DNA from 2 places in the Diaminobutyricimonas aerilata genome. Region 2 is predicted to be linked to the other one. Evidence: predicted binding sites of a transcription regulator. Region 2 holds the regulator's gene; the other holds the start of a gene.
The links. Region 2 encodes HspR, which represses chaperone genes until heat shock. Its sites were predicted from a motif close to AAGTTGAGTCNNNNNGACTCAACTT; they were not measured.
Positions count from the first base shown of each region.

Region 1: a site for HspR is predicted at 4,399-4,423, ahead of CLV46_RS13395 (Hsp20/alpha crystallin family protein). Genes of this name have one in related genera too.

Region 1 is NZ_PGFF01000001.1:2,775,306-2,789,735, reverse strand. It holds gene CLV46_RS13420 (ABC transporter ATP-binding protein) at 1-689, shown strand, start outside; gene CLV46_RS13415 (MGMT family protein) at 729-1,046, opposite strand; gene CLV46_RS13410 (GNAT family N-acetyltransferase) at 1,046-1,498, opposite strand; gene CLV46_RS13405 (NADP-dependent isocitrate dehydrogenase) at 1,639-2,853, shown strand; gene CLV46_RS13400 (malate dehydrogenase) at 2,928-3,893, shown strand; gene CLV46_RS13395 (Hsp20/alpha crystallin family protein) at 3,952-4,380, opposite strand; gene CLV46_RS13390 (S8 family serine peptidase) at 4,684-8,283, shown strand; gene CLV46_RS13385 (ROK family transcriptional regulator) at 8,417-9,556, shown strand; gene CLV46_RS13380 (extracellular solute-binding protein) at 9,627-10,889, shown strand; gene CLV46_RS13375 (carbohydrate ABC transporter permease) at 10,987-11,964, shown strand; gene CLV46_RS13370 (carbohydrate ABC transporter permease) at 11,961-12,869, shown strand; gene CLV46_RS13365 (glycoside hydrolase family 3 protein) at 12,872-14,266, shown strand; gene CLV46_RS13360 (ROK family protein) at 14,263-14,430, shown strand, end outside.
Region 2 is NZ_PGFF01000001.1:3,359,982-3,374,411, forward strand. It holds gene CLV46_RS15935 (lamin tail domain-containing protein) at 1-2,733, opposite strand, end outside; gene CLV46_RS15940 (alpha/beta fold hydrolase) at 2,933-3,784, shown strand; gene CLV46_RS15945 (hypothetical protein) at 3,774-4,388, opposite strand; gene CLV46_RS15950 (NAD-dependent epimerase/dehydratase family protein) at 4,388-5,230, opposite strand; gene argG (argininosuccinate synthase) at 5,243-6,673, opposite strand; gene CLV46_RS15960 (isoprenylcysteine carboxyl methyltransferase family protein) at 6,715-7,239, opposite strand; gene CLV46_RS15965 (GntR family transcriptional regulator) at 7,276-7,929, opposite strand; gene CLV46_RS15970 (NAD(P)/FAD-dependent oxidoreductase) at 8,021-8,947, opposite strand; gene CLV46_RS15975 (Fe-S protein) at 9,056-9,415, shown strand; gene CLV46_RS15980 (heat shock protein transcriptional repressor HspR) at 9,419-9,835, opposite strand; gene CLV46_RS15985 (DnaJ C-terminal domain-containing protein) at 9,881-10,861, opposite strand; gene CLV46_RS15990 (nucleotide exchange factor GrpE) at 10,898-11,569, opposite strand; gene dnaK (molecular chaperone DnaK) at 11,574-13,439, opposite strand; gene CLV46_RS16000 (GntR family transcriptional regulator) at 13,639-14,430, shown strand, end outside.

The sequences.
Region 1 (14,430 bases), 580 kb from region 2:
ACCAGGTCGTGCTGCCGCACTTCGACCTCGACATCCCGGCGGGTCAGGTGATCGCCCTCGTCGGCACGACCGGGGCGGGCAAGTCGACGCTCGCGAAACTCATCTCGCGCTTCTACGATCCGACCGAGGGCACGGTGTCGCTCGACGGCGTCGACCTGCGGCGCCTGCATCCGAAGGACCTGCGCCGCGCGATCGTCATGGTCACGCAGGAGGCGTACCTGTTCTCGGGCACCGTGGCCGACAACATCGCCCTCGGCAAGCCGGATGCGACCCGCGAGGAGATCGAGGCGGCCGCGAAGGCGGTCGGAGCGCACGAGTTCGTCATGTCGCTGCCGCAGGGCTACGACACCGACGTCAACAAGCGCGGCGGTCGGGTCTCGGCGGGGCAGCGTCAGCTGCTCTCGTTCGCGCGCGCGTTCCTCGCCGACCCGCAGGTGCTCATCCTCGACGAGGCGACGGCGTCGCTCGACATCCCGAGCGAGCGTCTCGTGCAGGAGGGGTTGCAGACCCTGCTCTCGGATCGCACCGCGGTGATCATCGCGCACCGGTTGTCGACCGTCGCGATCGCCGACCGGGTGCTCGTCATGGAGCACGGGCGGATCATCGAGGACGGCACGCCCGAGCAGCTCATCGCGGGCGAGGGCAAGTTCGCCCAGCTGCACGCCGCGTGGAAGGACTCGCTCGTCTGACGCGTCGCCGGGCCGGGGGAGACCGCGGCCCGGCGTCCGTCACGGCGTGTGACGAGCGCGGCGGAGGTCGACGCGGAAGACGCCCGACGCCGACCACAGCAGTGGTGTGCCCTCCGCACGGTAGTACTCGAGCGCGCGGGACTCGTGATCGACCGCGGGGTGACCGCTCGCCCGCACGACGCGCCACCACGGCGCATCCGACCCGTAATACGCCATGACCTGCCCGACGCCGCGGGCCGCGCGCGAACCGATCGCCGCGGCGACGTCGCCGTACGACATCACGCGGCCCTCCGGGATGCCGTGGACCACCTCGAGCACGCGGGAGACGAAGTCGTCCGCGAGCGGTCGCCGCTCCATCAGAGGTGCAGGGCGCCGATCTTCTCGCCGTACTGCGTCTCGCCGATGACCTCGAAGCCGAGGTTGGTGAAGAACCGCTCCGGTCCCTCCTCGCCGGGCTCCCAGATGGCGGTCAGCCGCTCGAAACCGCGCCGGCGCGCCTCGTCGGCGAGGCCTTCGACCGCGAACCGGCCGACACCGCGACCCTGCGCGTCTGCGGCGACGTTGATGCGCCAGACGCAGCTGCGGAACTCCTCCTGGTCGGACTCCGGGTCGAAGTTGCCGCGGATGAACCCCACCACCTCGTCATCGTCGAGCACGACTCGGGGCCACGTCGTGGCCGGGTTGATGTACGCGTCCGCGATCGAGTACGACACCGGCGTGACGAACTGCTCCTGCCCCGGACGCAGAGTCAGGCTGTTCGCGGCCACGATCGTGCGCGCCGACAGTTCTTCCAGTCGCAACTCGCCCATGCACTGAGGCTAACCGGTCGAGGATGCTGTGCAACAGATATCTCGACGTCGAGATAGTTAGGCGCAGCGACTATGCTGTCGGCGGCGGCGCACCGCCCGAGTCGACGCCGCACGGGCCGACTCGCGTAGGAAGGAACACTGTGGCGAAGATCAAGGTCGAGGGAACCGTCGTCGAACTCGACGGCGACGAGATGACGCGCATCATCTGGCAGCGCATCAAGGACTCCCTCATCCACCCCTACCTCGACGTGAACCTCGAGTACTACGACCTCGGCATCGAGAACCGCGACGCGACCGACGACCAGGTCACCATCGACTCCGCCCACGCCATCCAGAAGCACGGCGTCGGCGTGAAGTGCGCCACCATCACCCCCGATGAGGCGCGTGTCGAGGAGTTCGGCCTCAAGAAGATGTGGCGCAGCCCCAACGGCACGATCCGCAACATCCTCGGCGGCGTCATCTTCCGCGAGCCGATCATCATCTCGAACGTGCCGCGCCTCGTGCCCGGCTGGACCAAGCCGATCATCGTCGGCCGTCACGCGTTCGGCGACCAGTACCGCGCGACCGATTTCGTGTTCGACCGCCCCGGCACCCTCACCGTGAGCTTCGTGCCCGAGGACGGCTCCGAGCCGATCGAGCACGAGGTGTTCCAGGCGCCCGGCGGCGGCGTCGCGCTCGCGATGTACAACCTCGACGACTCGATCCGCGACTTCGCCCGCGCGTCGCTCAACTACGGACTCGCCCGCAACTACCCGGTGTACCTCTCGACGAAGAACACCATCCTCAAGGCCTACGACGGCCGCTTCAAGGACCTCTTCCAGGAGGTCTTCGAGGCCGAGTTCAAGCAGCAGTTCGACGCGGCCGGGCTCACCTACGAGCACCGTCTCATCGACGACATGGTCGCGGCGAGCCTCAAGTGGGAGGGCGGCTACGTGTGGGCCGCCAAGAACTACGACGGCGACGTGCAGTCCGACACGGTCGCGCAGGGCTTCGGCTCGCTCGGCCTCATGACGAGCGTGCTCACCACCCCGGACGGTCGCACCGTGGAGGCGGAGGCCGCGCACGGCACCGTCACCCGCCACTACCGTCAGCACCAGGCCGGCAAGCGGACCTCGACGAACCCGATCGCCTCGATCTACGCCTGGACGCGCGGCCTCGCGCACCGCGGCAAGCTCGACGGCAACTCGGAGCTCATCGGCTTCAGCACCGAGCTCGAAGACGTCGTCATCAAGACCGTCGAGTCCGGCAAGATGACGAAGGACCTCGCGCTGCTGGTCGGCCCCGAGCAGGAGTGGCAGACGACCGAGGAGTTCCTCTCCACCCTCGACGAGAACCTCAAGTCGCGCCTCGGCTGATCCCGACAGCGACGGAGGGCCCGGATGCGCTGCATCCGGGCCCTTTCGCGTGCGGGGCGAATATCATGCCGGGCATGAGAATCACGGTGACGGGCGCCGCCGGACAGATCGGCTACGCCCTGCTGTTCCGCATCGCGTCGGGTGCCATGCTCGGCGATGAACCAGTGCGGTTGCGCCTGCTCGAGGTGCCCGCCGCGGTCGGTGCCGCCGAGGGCACCGCGATGGAACTCGTCGACTGCGCGTTCCCGCTGCTCGAGTCCGTCGACGTGTTCGACGACGCCGGGACCGCCTTCGACGGTGCGCAGATCGCGTTGCTCGTCGGGGCCCGGCCGCGTGGCCCGGGGATGGAACGCAGCGACCTGCTCGAGGCCAACGGCGCCATCTTCGCCCCGCAGGGCGCGGCCATCAACGCCCGGGCCGCCGACGACGTGCGTGTGCTCGTGGTCGGTAACCCGGCCAACACGAACGCGCTCATCGCCGCCTCGCACGCCCCCGACGTGCCCGCGGACCGGTTCAGCGCGATGACGCGGCTCGACCACAACCGCGCGGTCGCCCAGCTCGCCGCGCGCACGGGCGCCCGTGTCGGCGACGTGTCACGCGTCACCATCTGGGGCAATCACTCGACGACGCAGTTCCCCGACCTCGCGCACGCGCGCATCTCCGGTGAGCCCGTCGCGGTCGACAGCTCCTGGGTCGAGGACGACTTCATCCCGACGGTCGCACGCCGGGGAGCCGCGATCATCGAGGCCCGGGGCGCCTCGAGCGCGGCGAGTGCCGCGAACGCCGCGATCGATCACGTGCGCGACTGGGTGCAGGGCACCTCTCCGCACGACTGGACGAGTGCCGGTGTGATCTCCGACGGCGCGTACGGCGTGCCGGAGGGCATCGTCAGCTCGTTCCCGGTCACCTCGGACGGCACCGGATGGCGCATCGTCGACGGTCTCGAGATCGACGCGTTCGCTCGGTCACGCATCGACGCCTCGGTGGCCGAGCTGCTCGAGGAGCGCGATGCGGTGCGCTCCCTCGGCCTCATCCCCTGAAGCCGGACGACGAGAAGGGCCCGGATGCGAGCATCCGGGCCCTTCTGTGCGGGTCGCGTTACGCGGTGACCTCGGCCTGAGCCGGCGTCGAGCTCGCGTTGACCGCGATCTTGCGCGGCTTCGCCTTCTCGCTCACCGGGATCATGACGCTCAGCACACCGTTGTCGTAGTTCGCGGTGATGCCGTCGGCGGCGAGCCCGTCGCCGAGGGTGAACTGGCGCAGGAAGCTGCCGAAGGCGCGCTCACGGCTGAGCCACTGCACACCCTCCTGGCTGCGCGGCGTGCGCTCGGCGCGGATCGTCAGCAGCTGGCCGTCGACGTCGACGTCGATCGACCCCGGGTCGACGCCGGGGAGGTCGGCGTTGAGGATGTAGTGATCGCCGTCCCGATAAAGATCCATCGGCATGAGCCGCGGACCCTGACGGGAGTCGAGCAGCCGCGAGGTCATGCGGTCGAGTTCGCGGAACGGGTCGAAGAACACGGTCATGATGTACTCCTTGGTTCCAGGTTGAGTCCCTGTGACTCAACTACGGAAATGTTAGCACTCTCAACCCGAGAGTGCTAAGTTCCATTCCCTTCGCCCTGGGCGAACGCCGGGAAGATCTCGAGCGTGGATGTTGCAAGCGCGCCGATATCCGTTGCGTGGGGATCGGCCTCGCGCAACGATCGTGCGGCTGTGGCGGTCTACCCCCGTTCGGGGGGATCTGACAGATACTTTTGTGCTCACGCGCAGACCCGACTGCTCGACAGCACCACCTCTCTTGTTTCTGTCTCGAGTAAGGAATTGCTTGTGAGTCGATCCCTCCGCGCCCCATCGCGGCTGCTCGTCTCCGCCCTCGCGGGCGGTGCGGTGGTCGCGTCGGCGCTCGTCGCGGCCCCCGCCGTGGCGGCCCCCACGCCCGCCTCCATCGGCGGGCGCGGACAGACCGCGTTCGAACCCGGTCGCTACATCGTGACGCTCGTCGACGACGCCGTCGCCACCTATGAAGGCGGCGTGCGCGGCTTCGGCGCCACCAAGCCCGAGGAGGGGGAGCAGCTCAATGCGCGCCGCGCCCCCGTCACGGACTACGCCGGGTACCTGACCGAGAAGCAGGAGCAGGTCGCCGCCGCCGTCGGCGCCGACATCGACTACTCCTACACGCTCGCGCTCAACGGCTTCAGCGCCGATCTCACCGCCGAGCAGGCGGCGCGCCTCGCGGCCGACAAGAACGTCGCCGCGGTCGCCCCGGACGAGATGCTCCACGTCACCGAGGCCGTGCCCTCGACCGAGTTCCTCGGTCTCGAGGGGCCCGAGGGCGTCTGGGCCGAGACGGGCGGCGTCGAGACCGCCGGTGAGGGCGTCGTCGTCGGCGTGCTCGACACCGGCATCGCGCCCGAGAACCCGTCGTTCGCGGGGGATCCGCTGGGCACCGAGCCGGGCGACGCGCCGTACCGCGACGGTGAGACGATCACCTACACCAAGGGCGATGGCGACACCTTCACCGGTGCCTGCCAGACCGGCGTGCAGTTCACCGTCGACGACTGCTCCACCAAGATCGTGGGCGCCCGCTACTTCCTGCAGGGCTTCGGCGAATCCAACCTCGGCAGCGTCGAGCAGGGCGAATACGTCTCCCCGCGCGACGGCGACGGGCACGGCTCGCACACCGGATCCACCGCGGTCGGCAACATCGACGTGCCGGCCACCGTGGGCGGAGTCGAATACGACACGATCACCGGTGTCGCCCCGGCCGCCAAGATCGCGGCGTACAAGGTGTGCTGGTCGGGCCCCGATCCGGCCGACACCGCCGACGACGGCTGCACCACCTCCGACATGCTCGCCGCCATCAACCAGGCGGTCGAAGACGGCGTCGACGTGCTGAACTTCTCGATCGGCGGCGGCGCGGCGCAGACCACCATCTCCGCCACGGACGAGGCGTTCCTCGGCGCGGCCGCGGCGGGCATCTTCGTGGCGGCGTCGGCCGGCAACGACGGCCCGGGTGCCTCGACCCTCGACAACGCGTCGCCGTGGATCACGACGGTCGCCGCGACGACGATCCCGAGCTACGAGGCCACGGCCACCCTCGGCAACGGTGAGAAGTACGCCGGTCTGTCGATCACGGTCGACCGCACGGAAGGTGCCGAGCCGCTCAGCGGACCGCTCGTGACCGCGACCTCGGTCGCGGTGGCCGGTGCGGTGGACGCGCGACTGTGCCTCCCCGGCACGCTCGACCCGGCCCTCACCGAGGGCAAGATCGTGCTGTGCGAGCGCGGCGGCAACGCCCGCGCGGAGAAGTCGCAGGTCGTCGCGGATGCGGGCGGCATCGGAGTGCTGCTGGTCAACCCGACGCCCAACTCGATCGACGTCGACCTCCACGCCATCCCGACCATCCACCTCTCGGACCGGTACTACGCGGCGGTCACCGCCTACGCGCAGACGCCGGGAGCCACGGTCACCTTCACGCCCGGCAACCAGACCGACTACACGCCGCCGACCCCGCAGGTCGCCGGATTCTCGTCGCGCGGTCCGGTGCTGGCGGACGGCTCCGACATCCTGAAGCCCGACATCGCGGCGCCCGGCGTGGCGATCCTCGCTGCCGAGGCGAACGCCGAGGGCGAGGACCCGCAGTGGGGCTTCCTCTCCGGCACGTCGATGGCGGCCCCGCACATCGCGGGACTCGCGGCCCTCTACCTGGGTGAGCGTCCGGACGCGACGCCGGCCGAGGTGAAGTCGGCGTTGATGACCACCGCCTACGACACCGTCGACGAGAACGGCGAGCAGTTCACCGACCCGTTCGCCCAGGGTGCCGGTCACGTGGACCCGACCGAGTTCTTCGAGCCCGGCCTGGTCTACCAGAACGGCATCGGCGACTGGCTCGCGTACATCCAGGGCATCGGCTACGACGCCGGAGTCGACCCCATCGATCCGAGCAACCTCAACCTCGCCTCGATCGCGGTCGGTGCGCTGACCGCCGCCGAGACCGTCACCCGCACGGTGACGGCGACGCAGAGTGGAACGTTCACGGCGAGCGTCGCGGGACTCGAGGGCATCGACGTGACCGTCGAGCCGTCGACTCTCGAGGTCGTCGAGGGTGAGAGCTACGACTACACCGTCACGTTCAACCGCACGACGGCGCCCCTCGACGAGTTCTCGACCGGGTCGCTGACCTGGACGAGCGGCGACACCGAGGTGCGCAGCCCCATCGCGATCCAGCCGGTCACCATCGTGGCTCCGGATGAGGTCGCGGGCGAGGGCGTCGACGGATCGGTGCAGGTCGAGGTCACCCCGGGCGGCACCGGCGACATCGTGCTCGGCACCACCGGCCTGAGCGCCGGCGTGCGCCACCCCGACCCGAGCGGCGCCGAGCCGGAGCACTCCGGTTCCGGATCGCGCGGCGACCTGGTGGAGTACACGGTCGAGGTGCCCGAGGGCACCGCGTGGTCGCGATTCGATCTCGATTCGCTCGACGACACGGCCGACCTCGACCTCGTGGTCTACCTGCTCGACGACGCGGGCGACCCCGTCGCCGGCTGGCAGTCGGCGACCGGTGCGGCCGACGAGCGCGTCGACCTGCCGGAGCCCGAGGCGGGGACCTACCTCGTCGAGGTGTCGGTGTTCGCCGCCAACCCGTCGACCGCGTGGGATCTCGTGACGACGAACGTCGTGCCCGAGGGTGCGGCTCCGCTCACGCTCGACCCGGCCGTGCTCGCCGCGGTGCAGGGCCAGCCGATCACCTACACCGCGTCATGGACGGGGCTGCAGCCGAACAGCGATTACCTCGGCCTGGTCTCGTACGGCGACACCGGTGAGGCCACGGCGATCTCGGTCGAGACCGGCGAGGCGCCGGGCCCGGACACCCCGGTCAACACCGCTCCGCCGACCATCGAGGGAACGCCCGTCGCGGGCCAGACCCTGACGGCTAACCCGGGCGAGTGGGACACCGAGGGGCTCGAGTTCGCCTTCCAGTGGCAGCGTGACGGCGAGGACATCGCCGGAGCGACGTCGTCGACCTATGTCGTGACCGCGGCGGACGAGGGCTCCGAGCTCACGGTCGTCGTGACCGCGACCGGCGAGGGCCTCGACCCGGCCACGGCCACCTCCGAGCCGGTGCTCGTGAAGTACGCCTCGAAGCTCGGCATCGCCGTGTCGCCGCAGGTGGCCTTCTCGTGGCAGCGCGTCACGGTCAACCTGCGGGTGACCTCGGGCGCCGACACGGCCCCGGGCGGCACGCTGACCGTGAAGGTCGACGGCAAGAGCTACGACGTCCCGGCGTCGATCGGCGAGGACGGGCGCGCGAGCTTCCGTCTGCCGAAGCTCTCGCGCGGCCTGCACGTCGTCTCGGCCACCTACTCGGGTGACGAGACCACGGCGGGCTCGAAGAGCGCGTCGAAGCAGGTCTGGATCATCCTGTAGTCCGTCCGCAGTGAACGGCGCCCTCTCCGCTTCGGCGGGGAGGGCGCCGGCGCATGTCGGAGGATGTTACGAACTGGTAAACCTCGGGCGAACCCCTTGCGTCCGAGAATGTTCGTAACCTTTACTAACAAACATGACAACGGGGTATGCGGACGGCCGGGCTCTCCGCCCGACGCGCAAGGTCCTGCCGGAGCACGCACGGCAGAACAACCGGGCGCTCGTGCTGCAGACCCTGTACCGCGCCGGCAGCCAGAGTCGCGCCGACGTCGCCCGGGCCACCGGCCTCACCCGCGTGACCGTCTCGGACCTCGTGGCCGAACTCATCGGCGAGGGACTCGTCGTGGAACTCGGTCAGCGCGAAGACGCGCGCCCCGGCAAGCCGGCCACCCTCATCGACATGGACCGCGAGGCGTTCCACATCGTCGGCGTCGACCTCTCCGAAGCCGAGACCTTCAGCGGCGCCGTGCTCGGCATCGACGGGGGCGTGCTGCACCGCGAGGAGCTCGCGCTCGCCGGCAGCACCGGCACCGAGGCGACGGCGAAGGTCGTCGCCCTCATCGAGACGCTCCTCACCCACGCGAGCCGACCCGTGCTCGGCATCGGCGTCGGATCGCCCGGTGTCGTCGACCTCGGCGGGGTCGTGCTGAGCGCTCCGAACCTCGGCTGGAGCGGAGAAGACCTGCAGGGCCTGCTCGCCGAGCGGTTCGACCTGCCCGTCGTCGTCGCGAACGACGCGAACGCCGCCGCCCTCGCCGAGCACAGCTTCGGCGGCGCGTTGAGCGACATGATGCTCGTCAAGATCGGCCACGGTGTCGGCGCCGGCCTCGTGCTCGGTGGCACCCCGGTCTTCGGCAGCCGTTTCGCCGCGGGCGAGATCGGACACGTCGTGGTCGGCACCGACGGCGGTGCCGCCTGCGCGTGCGGCAAGCACGGCTGCCTCGAGACCTGGCTCGCGACACCGCGACTCGACGCCGCGCTCGCCGCGGCGACCACCGACGCCGACCGCGAGGCCGTGCTCACCGAAGCCGGGCAGCGGCTCGGCATCGCCCTCGCACCGGTCGTCGGTGCCCTCAATCTCGCCGAGGTCGTCGTCAGCGGCCCGGCGCAACTGCTCGACGGAACGCTCACCCGCGCGACCGTCGACACCCTCCGCAGGCGCACGATGGCCGAGTTCCACGGCGATCTCACTCTGCGGATGACCGCCCTCGGCAGAGACATCGTCATGCGCGGCGCCGCCGCCATGGTGCTGTCAGGACGACTCGGGGTCTCGTAAGAGCTCCCATGCACCACGAGGTGCCGGCACCCCGGCCGGCGCCACGCCCTAGGAAAGGAAAGCACTCACGATGAGAAAGCTCGGATATGTCGGCCTGCTGGCCGCATCCGCTCTCGCCCTGGCTGGTTGTGCGTCCGGCGGTTCGTCCGGAGGCGACGAGTCCGCCGAGATCCGCGTCTGGCTGAACGGCACGGACACCCCCGACGAGGCGCGCGAGTACCTCAAGACCACCTTCGAGAAGGAGAACCCCGGCTCGACCCTCACGATCGAGGAGCAGAGCTGGACCGGGCTCGTCGACAAGCTCACCACGAGCCTGTCGGGCAGTGACAGCCCGGACGTGGTCGAGGTCGGCAACACCCAGTCGCCCGCGTTCACGTCCGTCGGCGCGTTCCTCGACCTCAGCGACGAGTACGAGGATCTCGGCGGCGACGACCTGCTGCCCGGCTTCGTCGAGGCCGGCACCTACGACGGCACCTTCTACGCCGCTCCGTACTACTCCGGCTCGCGCCTGGTCTTCTACAAGAAGGACCTGTACGCGGCCGCGGGACTGTCGGTGCCGACCACGCTCGACGAGTACATCGCCAACGGCGAGGCGCTCGCCGCGGCGAACCCCGTCTCGGGCATCTACTTCCCGGGACAGGACTGGTACAACGCCCTGCCCTACATCTGGGAGAACGGCGGCGAGATCGCGGTCGAAGACGGCGACGGATGGAAGAGCTCCTTCTCGAGCCCCGAGTCGATCGCGGGTCTCGAGCAGGTGCAGCAGGTGATGCAGAACGCGTCGCTCGCCCCCAAGGACGGCAACGAGACCGACCCGCAGGTGCCCTTCTGCGCCGGCACGGTCGCGCAGCTCTCCGCCCCCAGCTGGGTGAAGTGGTCGATCCTCGCGCCGGCCGACGCCGATGCGCCCGGGTGCCCCGACCAGGAGGCCAACCTCGGCGTCTTCGCCCTCCCGGGCAAGGACGGCGGGGCCGCCAAGGTCTTCGCCGGAGGATCGAACATCGCGGTCTCGGCGAAGTCGGCTCACCCCGAACTCGCCAAGGAGGCGCTGAAGATCATGCTCAGCGACGAGTACCAGACGATCCTCGGTGAGGCGGGCCTCGTGCCGGCCAAGCTCTCGCTCGCCGACACGATCGGCAGCGACGAGGTCGCGACGGCGCAGACGGATGCGGCGGCGAACGCGAAGCTGACCCCGCCGGCTCCGCAGTGGGCCGAGGTCGAGGCGTCGGGTCTGCTGACCGACTTCTTCGTGAACATCGCGCAGGGCGGCGACGTCCAGGCGCTCGCGGAGGAGCTCGACGGCGAGATCGACCAGATCCTGAGCGGCGACTGATGCACCCGGGGGCGGGCGGCGTGTGCGCGCCGACCGCCCCCGGCGCCATCGCCCTAGGAAGGTGAAGGCGCATCCAGACTAATAGGAGCGTTCCCACATGACCCTCGCCCCCGAGGCCGGCCCTGCCCTGCAGGAGGTCGACCCTCTCGCGTCGGAGGTGCGCCGCGTGCCCCCGCCGCCGCGCCGCCGCGCCGGCCGGTTCACCCCGCTCGTCCTGCTCGTCCCGGGCATCGCCGTGCTCGCCGCCGTCATCGGCTGGCCGCTCGTGCAGCTGCTCATCATGTCGTTCCAGGAGTACGGGCGTGCCCAGGCCTTCGGTGCCCCCGCCCCCTTCAACGGGCTCGACAACTACATCGAGGTGCTCGGCGACGAGCAGTTCTGGGCGGTGCTCACCCGCAGCATCGCGTTCTGCATCGTCAACGTGGCCCTCACGATCGTCCTCGGCACGCTCGTCGCGCTCATGATGACGCGCCTCAACCGCTTCTTCCGGCTGCTCGTCTCGGTCGGGCTGCTGCTCGCCTGGGCCATGCCGGCGCTCACCGCCACCATCGTGTGGGGCTGGCTCTTCGACACGCAGTTCGGCGTGGTCAACTACACGCTCACCCAGCTGACCGGCATCGACTTCATGGGCCACTCCTGGCTGATCGACCCGGTGAGCTTCTTCGCCGTCGCGACCGTCATCGTCACCTGGGGAGCCGTGCCGTTCGTCGCCTTCTCGCTCTACGCGGGTCTGACCCAGGTGCCGGGAGAAGTGCTCGAGGCGGCGCAGCTCGACGGGGCCACGAGCGTGCAGCGCTTCCGGCTCATCGTCTTCCCGTACCTGCGGTCGATCTTCGTGGTGCTCACGATCCTCTCGATCATCTGGGACATGCGCGTCTTCGCCCAGATCTACGCCCTGCAGGGCATCGGCGGAGTGCGGGAGCAGACCTCGACGATCGGCGTCTACATCTACAAGACCTCGCTCGGCACGGGGGAGTACGGGATCGGCGGCGCGACCGCCGTGATCCTCGTCGTCATCCTGCTCGCCGTCTCGTTCTTCTACGTCCGCAAGACCATCCGCGAGGAGGAGCTGTGACCGCGCTCGCCACCGCCCGCCCGGCCCGTGCCGGCAGCACGGGCCGCCGGACCAGCCCGGAACGCAGGCGCCGCCGCGTCGGGAGCGTCGTGCTCAGCGCGGTCGCCGTGATCGTGTTCCTCGTCTCGGCGTTCCCCGTGTACTGGATGATCAACACGTCGCTGCTGCCGAACAACCTCACCCGCACGGCGGTGCCGCACTTCTGGCCCGACGAGTTCACCTTCAAGAACTACGAGCTCGTGCTGTTCGGCGACACCCGGTCGCCGTTCCTCCCGGCGCTCGGGAATTCACTCGCCGTCACCCTCATCACGGTCGCCGTCGCGCTCGTCTTCGCGTTCCTCGCGGCCCTCGCAGTGACGCGATTCCGGTTCCGCGGTCGCGGGTCGTTCATCGTCGCCATCCTGATCATCCAGATGATCCCGGGCGAGGCGATGCTCATCTCGACCTACCGCGTGCTCGATGACTGGCAGCTGCTCAACACCCTCGCCGGGCTCTCGCTCGTCTACGTCGCCACCGTGCTGCCGTTCACGGTCTGGACGCTGCGCGGCTTCGTGAACGGTGTGCCGCTCGAGCTCGAGGAGGCGGCGATGATCGACGGATGCTCGCGCATGCAGGCGTTCTGGCGGGTCACCTTCCCGCTGCTCGCCCCGGGCCTCGTCGCGACCGGCGTGTTCGGGTTCATCCAGGCCTGGAACGAGTTCGTGCTCGCCCTCGTGGTGATGAGCCGACCCGACAGCCAGACGCTGCCCGTGTGGTTGCGCACCTTCCAGGAGGCGACCACCACCACCAATTGGGCCGCGATCATGGCCGGGTCGACGCTCATGTCCATCCCGGTCATCGTGTTCTTCCTCATCGTGCAGGGCCGGATGACCTCGGGTCTCGTGGCCGGGGCGGTCAAGGGATGAGCGTGCGCGACGACGCGGCCGCGGTGCTCATGCCCGGCTTCGTGGGAACCGTGCTGCCCGGATGGGTGCGCGACCGCCTGCGGGCGGGCCTCGGGGGGGTGTGCCTCTTCGGCGACAACGTGCGCGACACGGACCAGGTGGCGCAGCTCACCGCCGAGATCCGCGCCGCCAACCCCGCCGCGGTCGTCTCGATCGACGAGGAGGGCGGCGACGTCACCCGCCTGCACTACGCGACGGGCTCTCCGTTCCCCGGCAACGCGGTGCTCGGGAGGATCGACGACGAGGCGGCGACCGAACGGGTCGCCCGCGCGGTGGGCGCACAACTCGCGGCGGTCGGCATCAACCTCGACCTCGCGCCCGACGTCGACATCAACTCCAATCCCGACAATCCCGTCATCGGTGTGCGCAGCTTCGGGGCCGCCCCCGGGCTCGTCGCCCGCCACGCCGCGGCGTGGGTGCGCGGCCTGCAGTCCACCGGCGTCGCCGCGTGCCTCAAGCACTTCCCCGGCCACGGCGACACCTCCGCGGATTCGCACCTCGCGCTACCCGTCGTCGATGCGCCCGTCGAGGTGCTGCGCGAGCGCGAACTGGCGCCGTTCCGTGCGGCGATCGCCGCCGGCGCCCGGACCGTGATGACCTCGCACATCCTGCTGCCGCAGCTCGACGCAGACGAGCCCGCGACCTTCTCGCGGCGCATCCTCGAAGGACTCCTGCGCGACGAACTCGGGTTCGACGGGGTCATCGTGACCGACGCGCTCGACATGGTCGGCGCGAGCGGAGAGCACGGCATCCCCGAGGCCGCCGTGCGTGCGCTCGTCGCCGGCGCCGACCTGCTGTGCATCGGTACGGACAACAGCGACGAGGAGCTCGCCTCGATCGAGGACGCGATCGTCGACGCCGTGGCGGACGGCCGGCTGCCCGCCGAGCGCCTCGCGCGGGCGGCGACCCGCGTGCGCGAGCTCGGAGCGGCCCCCGTGCCCCCGGCGGACGGAGCGGACGACGTGCCGTTCGACACCGCGCCGACCCGCGGCGCGTTCGACGGCGAACTGCCCGCGCTCCACCCGGACCGGCTGCTCGTGCAGCTCGAGACGACGCGCAACATCGCGATCGGCGTCGCGCCGTGGGGACCCGCCGCCGTCGGAGCCCCCGTGCGGCACGTCGCCGAGGGGGAGCCGTTGCCCGAGGCCGACCAGCTCGTGCTGATCGGCAAGGACAACCACCGGCACGCCTGGGTGCGCGAACTGATCGACCGCGCCCGTACGGAGCGACCCGGTACCGTGGTGGTCGACATGGGCTGGCCCGCACCCGACCGCCGTTACAGCGACCTCGCGACGTTCGGCGCCTCGCGGCACGTCGCCGAGGCGCTCGTGCAGGCCCTCGACGGGAGCGTGCGGTGAGAGCGGGCATCGACATCGGCGGCACCAAGACCGATGCGGTGGCGATCGCCGCGGACGGTGCCCTCGCCCAGCGCTTCCGCGTGCCCACCGGCTTCGGTCCGGATGCGGTGCTGCAGACCGCACTCGGTGCGGTCACCCGGCTGGCCGAGCTCGCCGGCATCCGC
Region 2 (14,430 bases):
GGCGCCGACCGCCGAGACCGTGTGCGATCCGTCCGACACCTTCGTCGTGTCCCACTCGTGGGCCACGGAGGTGAAGGCGTCGTCGGGCAGCGTGAACGTCGTCTCGAAGTAGTCGACCGATCCGCCGCTGTCACCCATCGCGATGATCTTCGTCGGGTCGGTGTACTCGGGGGCGCGCAGCGTGCGGCCGTCCGGCAGCACGAGGCGCATGTTGTACACGGAGAAGTTGTCGTTGTTCTCGTTCGGGTCGATCTCCGGCGCCGCCTTCGTGCCGGCGTAGATCCGCACGGCGAAGGGGCGCCCGGGCTCGACCTCGTCGAGCGGGATGGCGGACTGCACGGTCTCGACGCCGCCGTAGACGCCGCGGTCGAAGATGGTGAGCACCTCGTCGCCCATGCGCACGCCGTTGCGGAAGTACGCGTCGGTCGCGGTCGCCTCGAACGCGAACACCGGTTCGCGCTCGACTTCGATGCGCGTCTGGACCCGGGTGGAGTCGATCAGGAGATCGAGCGCCGGCGGGGCGGTCTCGCCCGTCGCCCGCAGATCCTGCACGCCGGAGAGGAACGCGCCGTTCTCGACGGAGAGTCGCACGGGGGCGGGCGTCGTGTCGCTCACGACGGCCGCCGCGCCGGTGTCGGCGAGGTTGTCGCCGTCGGATGCGGTGAGGCGGTAGTCGTACCGTCCCTTGCCGATCGTGTCGACGGCGGGCAGCGAGAAGCGGAACACGCCGTCCTCGTCGGGCAGCAGGTTGTAGCTGCCCATCGGCCCGTCGACGTCGTTCGAGAGCTCGAGGGTCACGGTGCGCACGAGGGTCTCGTCGGTCACGCGCGCGGCGAAGTCGATCGCCGCGGCGCCCGGCGTGAACGTCGCCGGGGTGCGGTTCTCGATGACGGGCGCGACGGTGTCGACGGGCGACGGCATGAGAGCGACCGGCACTTGCGTGTCGCCGACGCGACCGGGCGTCGCGGGCGAGATGCCGCTCTTGGTCTGGATGTTCGTGTCGTCGGGGTTCGCGGTGTACTGGATGCCCGCATCCGCGACGGTGTCGTCGACACCGCCGAGGTTGTAGTACGCGCGGTTCAGGGAGACGCCGGAGTTCGTGATGATCTCCAGTCCACGGGGAGAGCCGTTCGCCATACCGCCGGAGAAGACCTCGACGAGGTCGACGCCGAGCTCGAGGTCGGTGCCGAACCGGGCGTTGAAGTCGGCCGCGGTGAGGGCGTCGTTCGCACCGTTCTTGATCCAGAAGACGAGCGTTCCGCCCGGCTCGACCACCGCATCCCGCGGCGTCGACGGCCACAGCGCGGTCGAGCTGTTGCTCAGGTCGGCGAGGGGGTACAGGTAGCGGAGCGTGTAGTCCGAGAAGTCGACCGGCCGGTTCGTGGCGTTGTAGACCTCGACGAACTCGTACCCGTCGGCGCTGCCGACATTCGTCGAGTCCGGGAGCAGCTCGGTGATCTGCAGCGGAGCCGTCACCAGAACCGGGTCCTCCGGGCGCTCGAGCGCGCTGTGCAGCACGGCCGGGTCGACGACGCCGGGCGTGGGGCCGACGAGGCTGCGGTGCAGCGGCATCGAAGGGGTACCGATGACGTCGGGCACGCGGTACTCGGCACCGAGCCCGCCGCTCACCGACCCGGCCGGGTAGAACGACCACCCGATCGCCGTGCCGTCGGCGTCGACGATCCGCACGCCGCGGTCGCCGCCGTTCGCGAACGCGCCCTGCCCGGTCGCGCGCACGACCTCGACGTCGGCGGGCAGCGACGGGTAGAACGTGCGGAACTGCGCCTCGGTGATCGCCTCGTTCGGGGTGGAGGTCCAGAACACCGTGACGCCGCGCGCCGGCACGACCGTGCCCTCGGGCACGGTGAGCACGACGTCGCGGTCGCGCACGTCGCTGTCGGTGTAGATGTAGTGGAAGCGGATGCCCGCGGCGCCGAGTGCGATCGGCTCGTCGGTGGTGTTCGCGACCTCGAAGTACTCGAAGTTGTCGGCCCCCGTGTTGTCGGCGGCGATCTCGGTGACGACGAGCGGCCAGTGGGCGCCGGCGTTGCTCCACTCCTCCGGTTCCTCGGTCGGCGGCAACGGCTGCAGGAGGGCGGCATCGATCGTGCCGGGAGTGGGCGCGACGCGCTGCTCGCGCGGTTGCATGAGCACACCGGTCTCGTCGGCCGGCACCCCGAAGGTGACGCCCGCGTTCTCGGCCGCGGACCCGCCCGGGTAGAACGAGTCGGAGATCGTGCCGCCGTCGGCGTCGAGCACGCGGATGCCGCGGGCGCCGCCGTTGGCCATGCCCGCCTGGCCGGTCACGCGCACGATGTCGTAGGTGTTCGCCTGCGTCGCGGGGAAGCTCGCGCGGAACTCGTCCTCCGTACGCGCGAAGCTGTCGATCGTTCCCGTGTCGTTGCGGTAGCTCAGCCAGAACACCGTCGTCGCACCCCCGGGGATGACCGTCGGCTCTTCGACGGTGAGGGCCACGGGGCTGGTACCGCCGTAGTAGGCGAACCCGATGCCCTCGGCCGCGAGGTCGATCGGGGCGTCCGTGGTGTTGGTCACCTCGAAGAACTCGAACTCGTCGCCGCCGGTCGTGTCGGGCACGATCTCGGTGACGATGAGCGGCCAGCGGTCGGCGACGGCGGCCTGGGCGGGAGCGGCGACGAGTACGGATGCGGCGACGGCGCCGATCACGAGGGCCGCAGCGGCGGCGCGGGTGGAGCGGAGGGCGGAATCGGGCACGACGAACCGTTTCTTTCGAGGGGGAACCTCGCGAACGTTACGGAGCGCCACCCAACCGGGGATGGACGACGAGACGACCCGCCGGTGACCGCCGGGTGAACGGACGGTGGACCGCCGGCCCGCACCTGCTGCCGCTCCATGCCCGCCCCCGCTCACGCGATTCCAGCGACATCCCAGCGCGCGTGGGCAGGCTGACCGGATGTTCGAGGGCTTCGAAGAGGACACGTTCGATCTCGGCGACTCGCGCGTCTTCGCGCGGTGGGGTGGGTCCGGCCCGCCCGTCGTGCTCCTGCACGGGCATCCGCGCACCTCGAGCACGTGGCATCGCGTGGCCCCGCTGGTCGTCGACGCAGGATTCACGGTCGTGTGCCCCGACCTGCGCGGCTACGGAAGGTCGAGCGGTCCAGCGACCACCGCCGATCACGCCCCGTACTCGAAGCGCGCGATGGCCGGCGACATCCTCGGCCTCATGGACCGTCTCGGCCACGAGCGGTTCCACCTCGTCGGCCACGACCGCGGCAGCTATGTGGCACTGCGGCTCGCTCTCGACTCCCCCTCGCGCGTCGAACGCCTCGTGCTCATGGACTGCATCCCGATCAGCGAGCACCTGGAGAACCTCACGCCGGAGTTCGCGACCGAGTGGTTCCACTGGTTCTTCTTCGCTCAGTCGCACGTACCGGAACGGGTCATCACCGCCGATCCGGAGGCCTGGTACGGCGCGGATCCGAACAGTATGGGTGCCGAGAACCACGCCGAGTGGCTGAACGCCGTGCGGAACCCGGCGACCGTGCACGCGATGCTGGAGGACTATCGCGCCGGACTCACCGTGGATCGTGCCGACGAGTTGCGGGACCGGTCATCCGGCCGACGCGTCGAGCCTCCATTGCTCGTGCTGCAGGCGTCGGAGGAGAACCTCCACGCGGACGTCGCGAAGGTGTGGGGGCGGTGGGCCACCGACGTGAGGCACGCCGTCATCGAGTCGGGACACCACAGCGCCGAGGAGGCCCCCGAGCCGTTGAGTCGCGCGATCGTCGAGTTCCTCAGGGCGTGACGGCGGCGCGGCCGCGATCGAGGAGCACGACGGCGAGTGCACCACCGGCGAGCAGCAGTGCTCCGATCGGCAGCAGCACCGTGGCGCCCGCGACCGGCGGCCCGACGAGGCCCGCCAGCACGGCGAGCGTGCGCCGAGCGGCGGGGTCGAGGTGCGACCTCCGCCAGGCGGCGTGCCCGAGCAGGGCGAGCGCCGTCGCGATGCACAGCCACGCGATCAGGAGGCCCGCCACGATGATCTCGCCCTCGAGCGGGTGCGTGGGCCGGCCCGCGTCCACCGCGTCGAATCCCGCACTCCACGTCACGACGACCGCGAGCCCGGCGGCCCCGCCGACGACGGAGGACGACACCACGAGCGCGTACCGCCGGCTGGAGAGGGCGCCGCGTGAGCGCAGGGACGCCGCGACGGCCGCCACCATGAGCGGTGAGGCGAGCACGAGGTTCACGGCCCACGGCAGCCAGGTGGCCCCGACCGCGCTCAGTTCGATGAGGAACAGCACCGTGAGCACGGTGGACGCGAGCGCGCACGCCGCGGCGGCGGCCGCGCTCACGAGCGCGATTCGAGCCCACCGTCGCGGTGCCGCCGCGCGCGTCGCGTCGGTCATCAGTCGAGCAGGCTCTCGCGCCAGGTCGGATGCTCGGGTGCCCAGCCGCGGGAACGCGCGAGGGCGTTGGATGCGGCGCGGCCGGGGGCGGGTGCGGGCGAGAGCTCGCGAAGCTCTGCGCCGAAGCCGCGGCAGAAGATCGGCGCCCACTCCGCGGCGGGAGCCGGGTCGTCGTCGACGACGTTGACGGCGCCGGCGGGCCACTCGACCGCGAGCACCGTGGCGGCGACGGCGTCGTCGACGTGCACCCAGGAGGTCATGTCGGTCGTCGGCGTCACCCGACCCTGTCGCGCCTGCTCGGCGAGCGCCCCGTCGGGCGCGTACCAGGTGCCCGGACCGTAGAACAGCCCGTAGCGGAGCACGACGCCCACGGGCATCCGCGCCACCTGCGCCTCGAGTCCCGCGATCGACGGGTAGGTGCGGCGGCCTGTGCCCTCGTCGTCCAGGTCGAGCGGAGTGGACTCGTCGGCCGGTGTCGCGCCCGGCCGGTACGCCCACGCGATGCTCTGCGCGACCATCCGTTCCACGCCCACGGCGAGCGCCGCGTCGACGAGGTGCCGCGTGCCGTCGGTGCGTACGCGCGCGTTGCCGGCGAAGTCGAGCTGCGCGAGGTCGGTCAGCTGGTGGATGACGACGTCGGGGTGCACCTCGCGCACGGCCGCGTGGACGGCGTCACCGTCGAGGGCGTCGAGCAGCATCCCGTGGGCGCCGCTCGCCTGGATGCGCTCGATCCGCTCCTCACGGCGGGTGGTGCCGTGCACCTCGTGCCCGGCGAGCACGAGCGCGGGCAGCAGCCGGCGCCCGATGACGCCGCTCGCTCCGGCGACGAGGATGCGCGCCACGGTCGGCTCCGGTCAGTCGGTTCCGGCGTCGAACGCGGCGCGTTCCGACGCGGCGTCGGTCGCCCGCTCGAGCGCGTCCGCGTGCTCGGTGCGGTCGAGGATGTCGTCGGCGGCGCCCGCCTCGAGCTGGCCGACGAGTTCCGCCGTCGTGCCGCCGATGAGGCCGGCCGCCGCGTAGCGCTCGAGGCGTGCACGCGAGTCGGCGATGTCGAGGTTGCGCATGGTGAGCTGCCCGATGCGGTCGTCGGGACCGAACGCGGAGTCGCCCACGCGCTCCATCGACAGCTTCTCGGGGTGGTAGCTGAGGGCCGGCCCGGTCGTGTCGAGGATCGTGTAGTCGTCGCCGCGACGCAGTCGCAAGGTGACCTCGCCCGTCACGGCGGAGCCGACCCAGCGCTGGATGGACTCGCGCAGCATGAGCGACTGCGGGTCGAGCCAGCGTCCCTCGTACATGAGGCGTCCGAGTCGGCGGCCCTCGGAGTGGTAGTTCGCGATCGTGTCCTCGTTGTGGATCGCGTTCAGCAGGCGCTCGTAGGTGATGTGCAGCAGCGCCATGCCGGGAGCCTCGTAGATGCCGCGGCTCTTCGCCTCGATGATGCGGTTCTCGATCTGGTCGGAGACGCCGAGCCCGTGGCGTCCGCCGATCGCGTTCGCCTCGAGCACGAGGGCGACCGGGTCGTCGAACTCGACGCCGTTGATGGCGACGGGCCGCCCGTCTTCGAAGCGCACCGACACCTCCTCGGTCGCGATCTCGACGTCGTCGCGCCAGGCGGCGACACCCATGATCGGCTCGACGATGTCGAGGCTCGCGTCGAGCTCCTCGAGCCGCTTGGCCTCGTGGGTGGCTCCCCAGATGTTCGCGTCGGTGCTGTACGCCTTCTCGGTCGCATCGCGGTAGGGGAAGCCGCGGGCGACGAGCCACTCGCTCATCTCGGTGCGGCCGCCGAGCTCGCCGACGAACGACGCGTCGAGCCAGGGCTTGTAGATGCGCAGGCGCGGGTTGGCCATGAGGCCGTAGCGGTAGAACCGCTCGATGTCGTTGCCCTTGTAGGTGGAGCCGTCGCCCCAGATGTCGACGCCGTCCTCCTTCATCGCGCGCACGAGCAGCGTGCCGGTCACCGCGCGGCCGAGGGGCGTCGTGTTGAAGTACGTCTTGCCGCCCGAGCGGATGTGGAACGCGCCGCACTGCAGGGCGACGAGGCCCTCCTCGACGAGCGCGGTCTTCGCGTCGACGAGACGCGCGATCTCGGCGCCGTACTCCTTCGCACGCGCGGGCACCGCATCGATGTCGGGCTCGTCGTACTGCCCGATGTCGGCGGTGTAGGTGCAGGGCACGGCGCCCTTCTCGCGCATCCACGCCACCGCGCAGGAGGTGTCGAGACCTCCCGAGAAGGCGATTCCGACTCGCTCACCGATCGGCAGACTGCTCAAGACCTTGGACACACCACAACCTTACGGCGAGACCGGTACTCCCTCGTCCGCGCTCACGCGGCGCGGAGCGCGCGTTCCTCGGCCGGGATCCGGAACTTCAGCAGCAGGATCGCGTTCAGCACGGTGAACACGACCGCGGTGATCCACGAGGTGTGCACGAGGGGCAACGCGATGCCCTCCACGGCGACGATCACGTAGTTGGGGTGCCGCAGCCAGGCGAATCGGTAGGGCCCGCGACGTTCGACGAGTCCCATCCCCGGCACGACGATGATGCGCGTGTTCCACTGGCTGCCGAGTGCCCAGATCACCCAGTAGCGGCCCGCTTGGCAGAGCAGCGCGAGAGCGAGCATCGCCCACCCCAGCGCGGGGATGAACGGACGGTCCAGAAGCCACGCCTCGAGGAACGCCCCGATGAGGAGCGCGGTGTGCAGGGCGACCATCGCCGGGAAGTGCCCACGACCGGACTCCACCCCGCCACGCTCGAACGCCCACGCCGCGTTCCGCTTCGAGATCACGAGTTCGACGATGCGCTCCGCGCCGGTGATCAGGATGAGGACGCCGTACCAGAGGATGCTCATGTCGTTCCGTTCCGTTCCGTTCGGGTCGAGGGCCGGTCAGGCGCCGGGGTGGCCGACCGGGAGGCTGTGCCAGGTGTCGAACGCGACGGCGGCCGCCCCGTCCTTGTCGCCTGCCGCGCACAGCGCGATGAGCCGGTCGTGCAGTTCGATGGATGCCCGACCGTCGTGGCCGAATCGCAGGCGTTCCGCCCGACGCACGACCGGTCCGAACTGATCGAGGACCGTGTCGACGGCGCGATTGCCGAGCGCGGCCACGGGGACCGAGTGCAGTCGCTCGTCCGCTTCGAGGGCGGCCGCGACGTCGCCCGCCTCGACCGCGTCGGCGAAGCGGCGGTTCGCCTCGCGCATGCGGTCCAGCTGCGCCTCGTCGAGCGTGCCGGCGGTCTGGAAGACGGCGAGGTGGTGCATCGCCGCGACGACGTCCCGGGCGTCACGGAGGGCCTTCTCGTCGATGGCACTCACGGTGGTGGAGCGCCCGGGTTGCGCCACGACGAGCCCGCTCCCGGCCAACCGCAGCAGCGCCTCCCGCACGGGCGTGCGACTGACGCCCAACCACTCCGCCAGCTCCATGTCCTTCAGCTGCTCACCGGGGGCGAAGGTGCAGTCCACGATGGCGTCGCGCAGGCGCCGGTACACGTCGTCGCGCAGGAGCGTTCGATCGACGGCGGGCACATCGCGGGGAATAGGCACGCGATATATTGCACACACGACGTGCCCGCGCGGCAAATCCGAGGCAGCGGTGCAGCGATCCGCGTGGATGCGTCCGGCCCCCGCGCCTTAGTCACACGACGACCTTGGCGATCTCCTCCTCGAGCAACGAGATGTTGATCTGCGTCGCCGCGTGGGTGCCGGCGCCGAGCGAGATCGGAACGAGCGCCTTCATGTCGGCGACATTGCCGATCGCCCACACTCCGTCGACACTCGTCTGACCGCTCGGATCGGTGCTCACGAAGGGACCTGCGGGGGTGTCGAGGGTCGCGCAGCCGAGCGAGGTCAGCAGGGCATCCGAGGGACGGGGCCGCGCACCTACGAACACACGGGACACCCGGTGCGTTCCGTCCCCCGTGCGCACCTCGAGCTCGCCGAGCGAGCCGCTCACCTCGAGCGCGGCCGGGGCGAGCCGGATCCCCCGGGCACGGAGACCGGCGAGTTCGACCTCCGGGATCCCGGCCTCGGCCGCGCCGAACACCGTGAGCTCGGAGGTCCACTGGCGCAGCAGGTGGGCCTGGTTCCTGCTCATCGGCGAGGTGGCGATCACGCCGAGCGGCTGGTCGCGCACCTCCCATCCGTCGCAATACGGGCAGACCACCGCGGCGGTGCCCCACAACTGCTGCACACCGGGCACGTCGGGCAGTACGTCGACGAGGCCCGTGGCGACGACCACGCGACGGGCGGAGATCGACTCGGGGCCGTGCACCCGGAATCCGCCGTCGATGCGGTCGATCCCGGTCACGACTCCCTCGGCGAACTGCACCCCGTACCGGCTCGCCTCGAGGCGGCCGCGTTCGAGGAGCTCGAGCGGGGACATCCCGTCGCGGCTCAAGAGTCCGTGCATGTGTGCGGCGGCGCGGTTGCGCGGCTGCCCGGCGTCGATGACGAGAACCGATCGTCGCGCCCTGCCGAGCATCAGAGCGGCACTCAGACCGGCGGGGCCCCCTCCCACGATCACGACGTCGAACTGCCGGGTACCCGCCTCGGTCGTCTGCACGATGGTCTCCTTCACTGCTCGGGATGCGCGCCGCAGTGCGGGCGCGGCACCCCAATATATTGCATTTCGCATGACGGTGGGCCGATGTCGTCCAATACTGTGCCGTGCATGGATGCTCTCGAGACTCTGCGCGGTGTGGTCCTGCTCGTCCACCTGGTCGGCTTCGCCGTCATGTTCGGCGGGTGGGTCGTCGAAGCGGCCGCTCGGCGCTATCAGGCGACCCGGCTCATGGACTTCGGCGTGCTCATCGCCGGCGCCGCGGGTCTCGTTCTCGCGGCGCCGTGGGGCATCGACGGCGAGCTGAACTATGTGAAGATCGGCACCAAGCTCGTGGTGCTGATCGTCGTGGGCGCGCTCATCGGAGCGAGCACGAGTCGCCGCAAGAAGGGCACACCGCTGCCGGCGTGGGTCTTCTGGCTCATCGGCGTGCTCATCCTCTTCAACGCCGCGATCGCCATCCTCTGGTAGCGCTCAGCCGCGTTCGAGCGGGCGCCACACCACGACGGCGTTGCTGCGCTTCACGCGCGTGCCGGCGCGCAACGTCACGACGTCGCCGGACTCGCCCGCGGCGAACACGCGGCGGCCGGAGCGGCTGAGCAGCTCGTCGGCGAGCGCCGACTCGAGTTCGCGCACGCGGGAGCGGAGTTCGGCGGCCTCGTTCTCGAGCTGCAGGATGCGCCGGATGCCCTCGAGGTTCAGTCCCTCGGCGCTGAGCTTGGCGATCTCCCGCAACTGCACGACATCGCGCATCGAGTAGCGCCGCGACTTGCCGGCCGTGCGGGTGGGGCTCACGAGCCCCAGCCGGTCGTACTGCCGCAGCGTCTGCGGGTGCATGCCGGCGAGCTCGGCGGCGACGGCGATCGCGAAGATCGGGCTCGACTCGTCCATCCGGCTCTCCTTCCGCATCCGTCGTTCTCGCGCGCCGCAGCTCCGCTAGTGCGCCGCGCTCCGCGCGGTGTCGAGCAGGTCGGTGCGCGGGTTCTCGTCGGGCATCGCGGCGGCGAACTCCTCGAGCAGCCGTCGCGCGTCGCCCGTCAGGTGGTTGGGTACCGCGACCTGGACGGTCGCGAGCAGGTCGCCCGTGCCCTTCGCGGTCGTGATGCCGCGGCCCTTGACGCGCAGCACCCGGCCGCTCGGAGTGCCCGGGGTGACGCGCAGGCGCACGACGTCGCCCTCGAGGGTCGGCACCTCGATCGTCGCGCCGAGGGTCGCCTCGACGAAGGTCACCGGCACGTCGACGCGCAGGTTGAGCCCGTCGCGCTCGAACACCGGGTGCGGTCGCACGGTGACGGTGAGCACGAGGTCGCCGGCCTCGCCGCCGTCCGGGCTCGGTTCGCCCTTGCCCTTGAGGCGAATCTTCTGCCCGTCGCTCACCCCGGCCGGGATCCGCACACGGAGCGGCTTCGCGCCGACCTGCAGCGTGACCGTGTCGCCGCGGATCGCGGTGAGGAAGTCGACGGTCGTCGTCGCGGCGACGTCGCGGCCCTTCGTCGGTCCGCCGAAGCCGCGGAAGCCGCCGCTCGTGCGTCCGAAGCCGCCGTTGCCGAACATCCCGCCGAGCAGGTCGTCGAAGTCGCTCTGCTGGTAGCGGGTTCCGCCGCGCGGCTGACCGAACATGCCGCCGAACACGTCGTCGAACCCGCCCGCGCCCTGACCTCCGGCGGTGAAACGCGCGCCGGATCCCATCGCACGGATCTGGTCGTACTCCTGCCGCAGCTCCTTGTCGGAGAGCACGGAGTACGCCTCGCTGATGTTCTTGAACCGCGCCTCGGCGGCGGCATCACCCGGATTCGAATCCGGGTGATACTGCCGCGCGAGCTTGCGGTACGTCTTCTTCAACTCCGCGTCGGAGACGTCCTTCGAGACGCCGAGCACGGCGTAGAAGTCCTTGTCGAACCAGTCCTGGCTCGCCATGAACGGCACCTCCTCCCAGTACTGCCGATGCCCGCGCTAGGCGGGGACCGAGACCGCGACCTTGGCCGCACGGATGAGGCGGTCGCCGAGGGCGTAACCGATCTCGATCACGTCGGCCACGATCGGCTTCTCGACATCCGCACTCGGCAACTGGGCGAGCGCCTCGTGGAAGTGCGGGTCGAACTCCTCGCCCTTCACCCCCACCTGACGCAGGCCGTACTTCTCGAACCCGGCGCGCAGCTTCTGCGCGATCAGCGCGAGGGCGCTGCCCTCGGGCAGATCGCCGTGCTGCTCGGCGCGGGCGAGGTCGTCGACCGCCGGCAGCAGCGAGCGGATGACCTCGGCGATGACCGCTTCGCGATTCGCGGCGCGGTCGCGCTCGACCCGGGTGCGGAAGTTCACGAGCTCCGCCTGCGCGCGCAGCATGTCGTTGCGCATCTCGGCCACGAGGTCGCGCTGGGCGTCGTCGAGGATCTGCTGATCCTCGGTCGACAGCTCGACATCCGGACCCTCGGCCTGGATCAGGTCGTCGGCCGACTGCACGTCGGCCGTGTCGCCGTCTTCCGACGCCTGCTCGGCGGAGGGCTGGCCGGGGGCGGCGGCGTCCGACGCCGCCGCCTCCGGGCGAACCTCTCCGGTCTCGGGATCGATGCGGCGCTTGTCGCGCACGACCGGTTCCTCGTTCTCTTCGGGGTTCATGTCCACCATCTCGTTACTTCTTGTCGGTCTCGTCGTCGACGACCTCGGCGTCGACGATGTCCTCGTCGTCGTTCGACGCGGTCGGCTGCTCGGCGTTCGGCTGTTCGCCGCCGCCGGCCGGGGCACCCGCGTCCTGCGAGTAGAGCGCCTGCCCGAGCTTGGTCTGGCTCTCGTTGAGCTTGTCGAACGCGGTCTTCACGGCCGCGTCGTCGTCACCCGAGAGGGCCGTCTTCAGCGCGTCCACGTCGCCCTGCACGTCGCTCTTCACGTCGGCGGGGAGCTTCTCGTCGTTCTCCTTGATGAGCTTCTCGATCGAGTAGACGAGCTGCTCGGCGTTGTTGCGCACCTCGGCGGCCTCGCGACGCGCCTTGTCCTCTGCTGCGTGCTCCTCGGCCTCGCGCACCATGCGCTCGATGTCGTCCTTCGGCAGCGACGAGCCGCCGGTGATCGTCATCGACTGCTCCTTGCCGGTGCCCTTGTCCTTCGCCGAGACGTGCACGATGCCGTTCGCGTCGATGTCGAAGGTGACCTCGATCTGCGGGATGCCGCGCGGTGCCGGCGCGATGCCGGTGAGCTCGAACGTGCCGAGGTTCTTGTTGTCGCGGGTGAACTCGCGCTCGCCCTGGAACACCTGGATCGCGACCGACGGCTGGTTGTCGTCGGCGGTCGTGAAGGTCTCGCTGCGCTTCGTGGGGATCGCGGTGTTGCGCTCGATGAGCTTCGTCATGATGCCGCCCTTGGTCTCGATGCCGAGGCTCAGGGGGGTCACGTCGATGAGCAGCACGTCCTTGCGCTCACCCTTCAGCACGCCGGCCTGGAGGGCCGCGCCGACGGCGACGACCTCATCCGGGTTGACGCCCTTGTTCGGGTCCTTGCCGCCGGTGAGCTTCTTCACGAGCTCGGTCACGGCGGGCATGCGGGTCGAGCCGCCGACGAGCACGACGTGCGCGATGTCGTTCACCGAGATGCCGGCCTCGCGGATGACGTCGTCGAACGGCTTGCGGGTGCGCTCGAGCAGGTCGGAGGTCATCTGCTCGAACTGCGCGCGGCTGAGGGTCTCGTCGAGGTTCGCCGGGCCGTTCTCGGTGAGCGAGAGGTACGGCAGCTGGATGCTCGTCGAGGTCGAGGAGCTGAGCTCCTTCTTCGCCTGCTCGGCGGCCTCCTTGAGGCGCTGCTTCGCGATCTTGTCGTTCGAGACGTCGACGCCGGTCGAGTCCTTGAAGCGCTTGATGAGGTGGTCGACGACGCGCTGGTCCCAGTCGTCACCACCGAGGCGGTTGTCACCGGCGGTCGCCCGCACCTGGATGGTCGAGAAGTCGTCGTCCTTGCCCACCTCGAGCAGGGAGACGTCGAAGGTTCCGCCACCGAGGTCGAAGACGAGGATGAGCTCGTCCTCCTTGCCGCGGTCGAGCCCGTAGGCGAGCGCAGCGGCGGTCGGCTCGTTGATGATGCGCAGCACGTTGAGGCCGGCGATCTCACCGGCGTCCTTCGTGGCCTGACGCTCGGCGTCGTTGAAGTATGCGGGAACGGTGATGACGGCATCCGTCACCGGCTCGCCGAGGTACTGCTCGGCGTCGCGCTTGAGCTTGCCGAGGATGCGGGCCGAGATCTCCTGCGGCGTGTACTGCTTGCCGTCGATCTCCTGCTTCCAACCGGTGCCCATGTGGCGCTTGACCGACGCGATGGTGCGGTCGACGTTGGTGACGGCCTGGCGCTTCGCGGTCTCTCCGACGAGCACCTCGCCGTCCTTGGTGAAGGCGACGACCGACGGGGTCGTGCGGAAGCCTTCGGCGTTCGCGATGACGGTGGGTTCGCCGCCCTCGAGTACCGCGACCACGGAGTTGGTGGTTCCGAGGTCGATGCCTACTGCTCGAGCCATGTGGTATTCGCTCCTAACGAAGTTGAGTCTGTCGGTAGCAAGTTTGCTACGGGGCTCAGCTTGCGTCAAGTCGACTCAGCGAAACCTGAGCCGCCTCGACTCAGCTTCCGTCCATGTTCGCGATGCTACGAGCATCCGGTCTCGGGCCAACTAATGTGTATATTCATTCGGCTCGAATCCGACGAGCGAGAGGGAGCGGATGCTGTACAAGCATGTGCACGAGACGTTGCGGCAGGAGATCCGCGACGGCGTGCACCCGGTGGGCGAGCGGCTCCCCTCCGAGGCGGAACTCACGTCCCGCTTCGCGGTGAGCAGCATCACCCTGCGTCGCGCGCTCGACCTTCTGCGCACGGAGGGCTACGTCATCCGGCGCCCCCGGCTCGGGACCGTCGTGGTGAGCACCGACCCGGTGACCGCGACCGAGACCCCGGAGACGGGGCAGCTGCTCATCGGCTGCGTCATCACGAACTTCGACGAGACGTTCGGCTCCCGGGTGCTCGAGGGGTTGCTCGACGACGCCGCATCCGATGCGAACCTCGTGCTCAAGCGCTCGCGCGGCAGCGCCGAGATCGAGAACGAGCATGTGCGCACGCTGGTGCAGGCCGGCGTGCACGGGCTCATCGTGCTGCCGAGCTCCACTGAGTTCATCCCGCCCGCCGTGCTCGAGCTCGTCACCCAGCAGTTCCCGGTCGTCGTGCTCGACCGCCGGTACGAGGGCGTGCCGCTCTCGGCGGTGCACTCCGACAACTTCGGCGGCGCCAAGCTCGCGACCGAACACCTCTTCGAGCTCGGTCATCGCCGGGTGGGCTTCGTCGCCTCCGACATCCACCTGACCACGACCGACGACCGCCGCAACGGGTGGGTGCACGCCCACGCGGCCGCTCACATCCCGCTGCCGCATGGGGCGGAGTACCGCGCCGTCGAGTCCACCGTGCCCGGTCGCGACGTGCCGCCGGAGGAGGACATCGAGCGGTTGAAGGAGTTCGTCGCC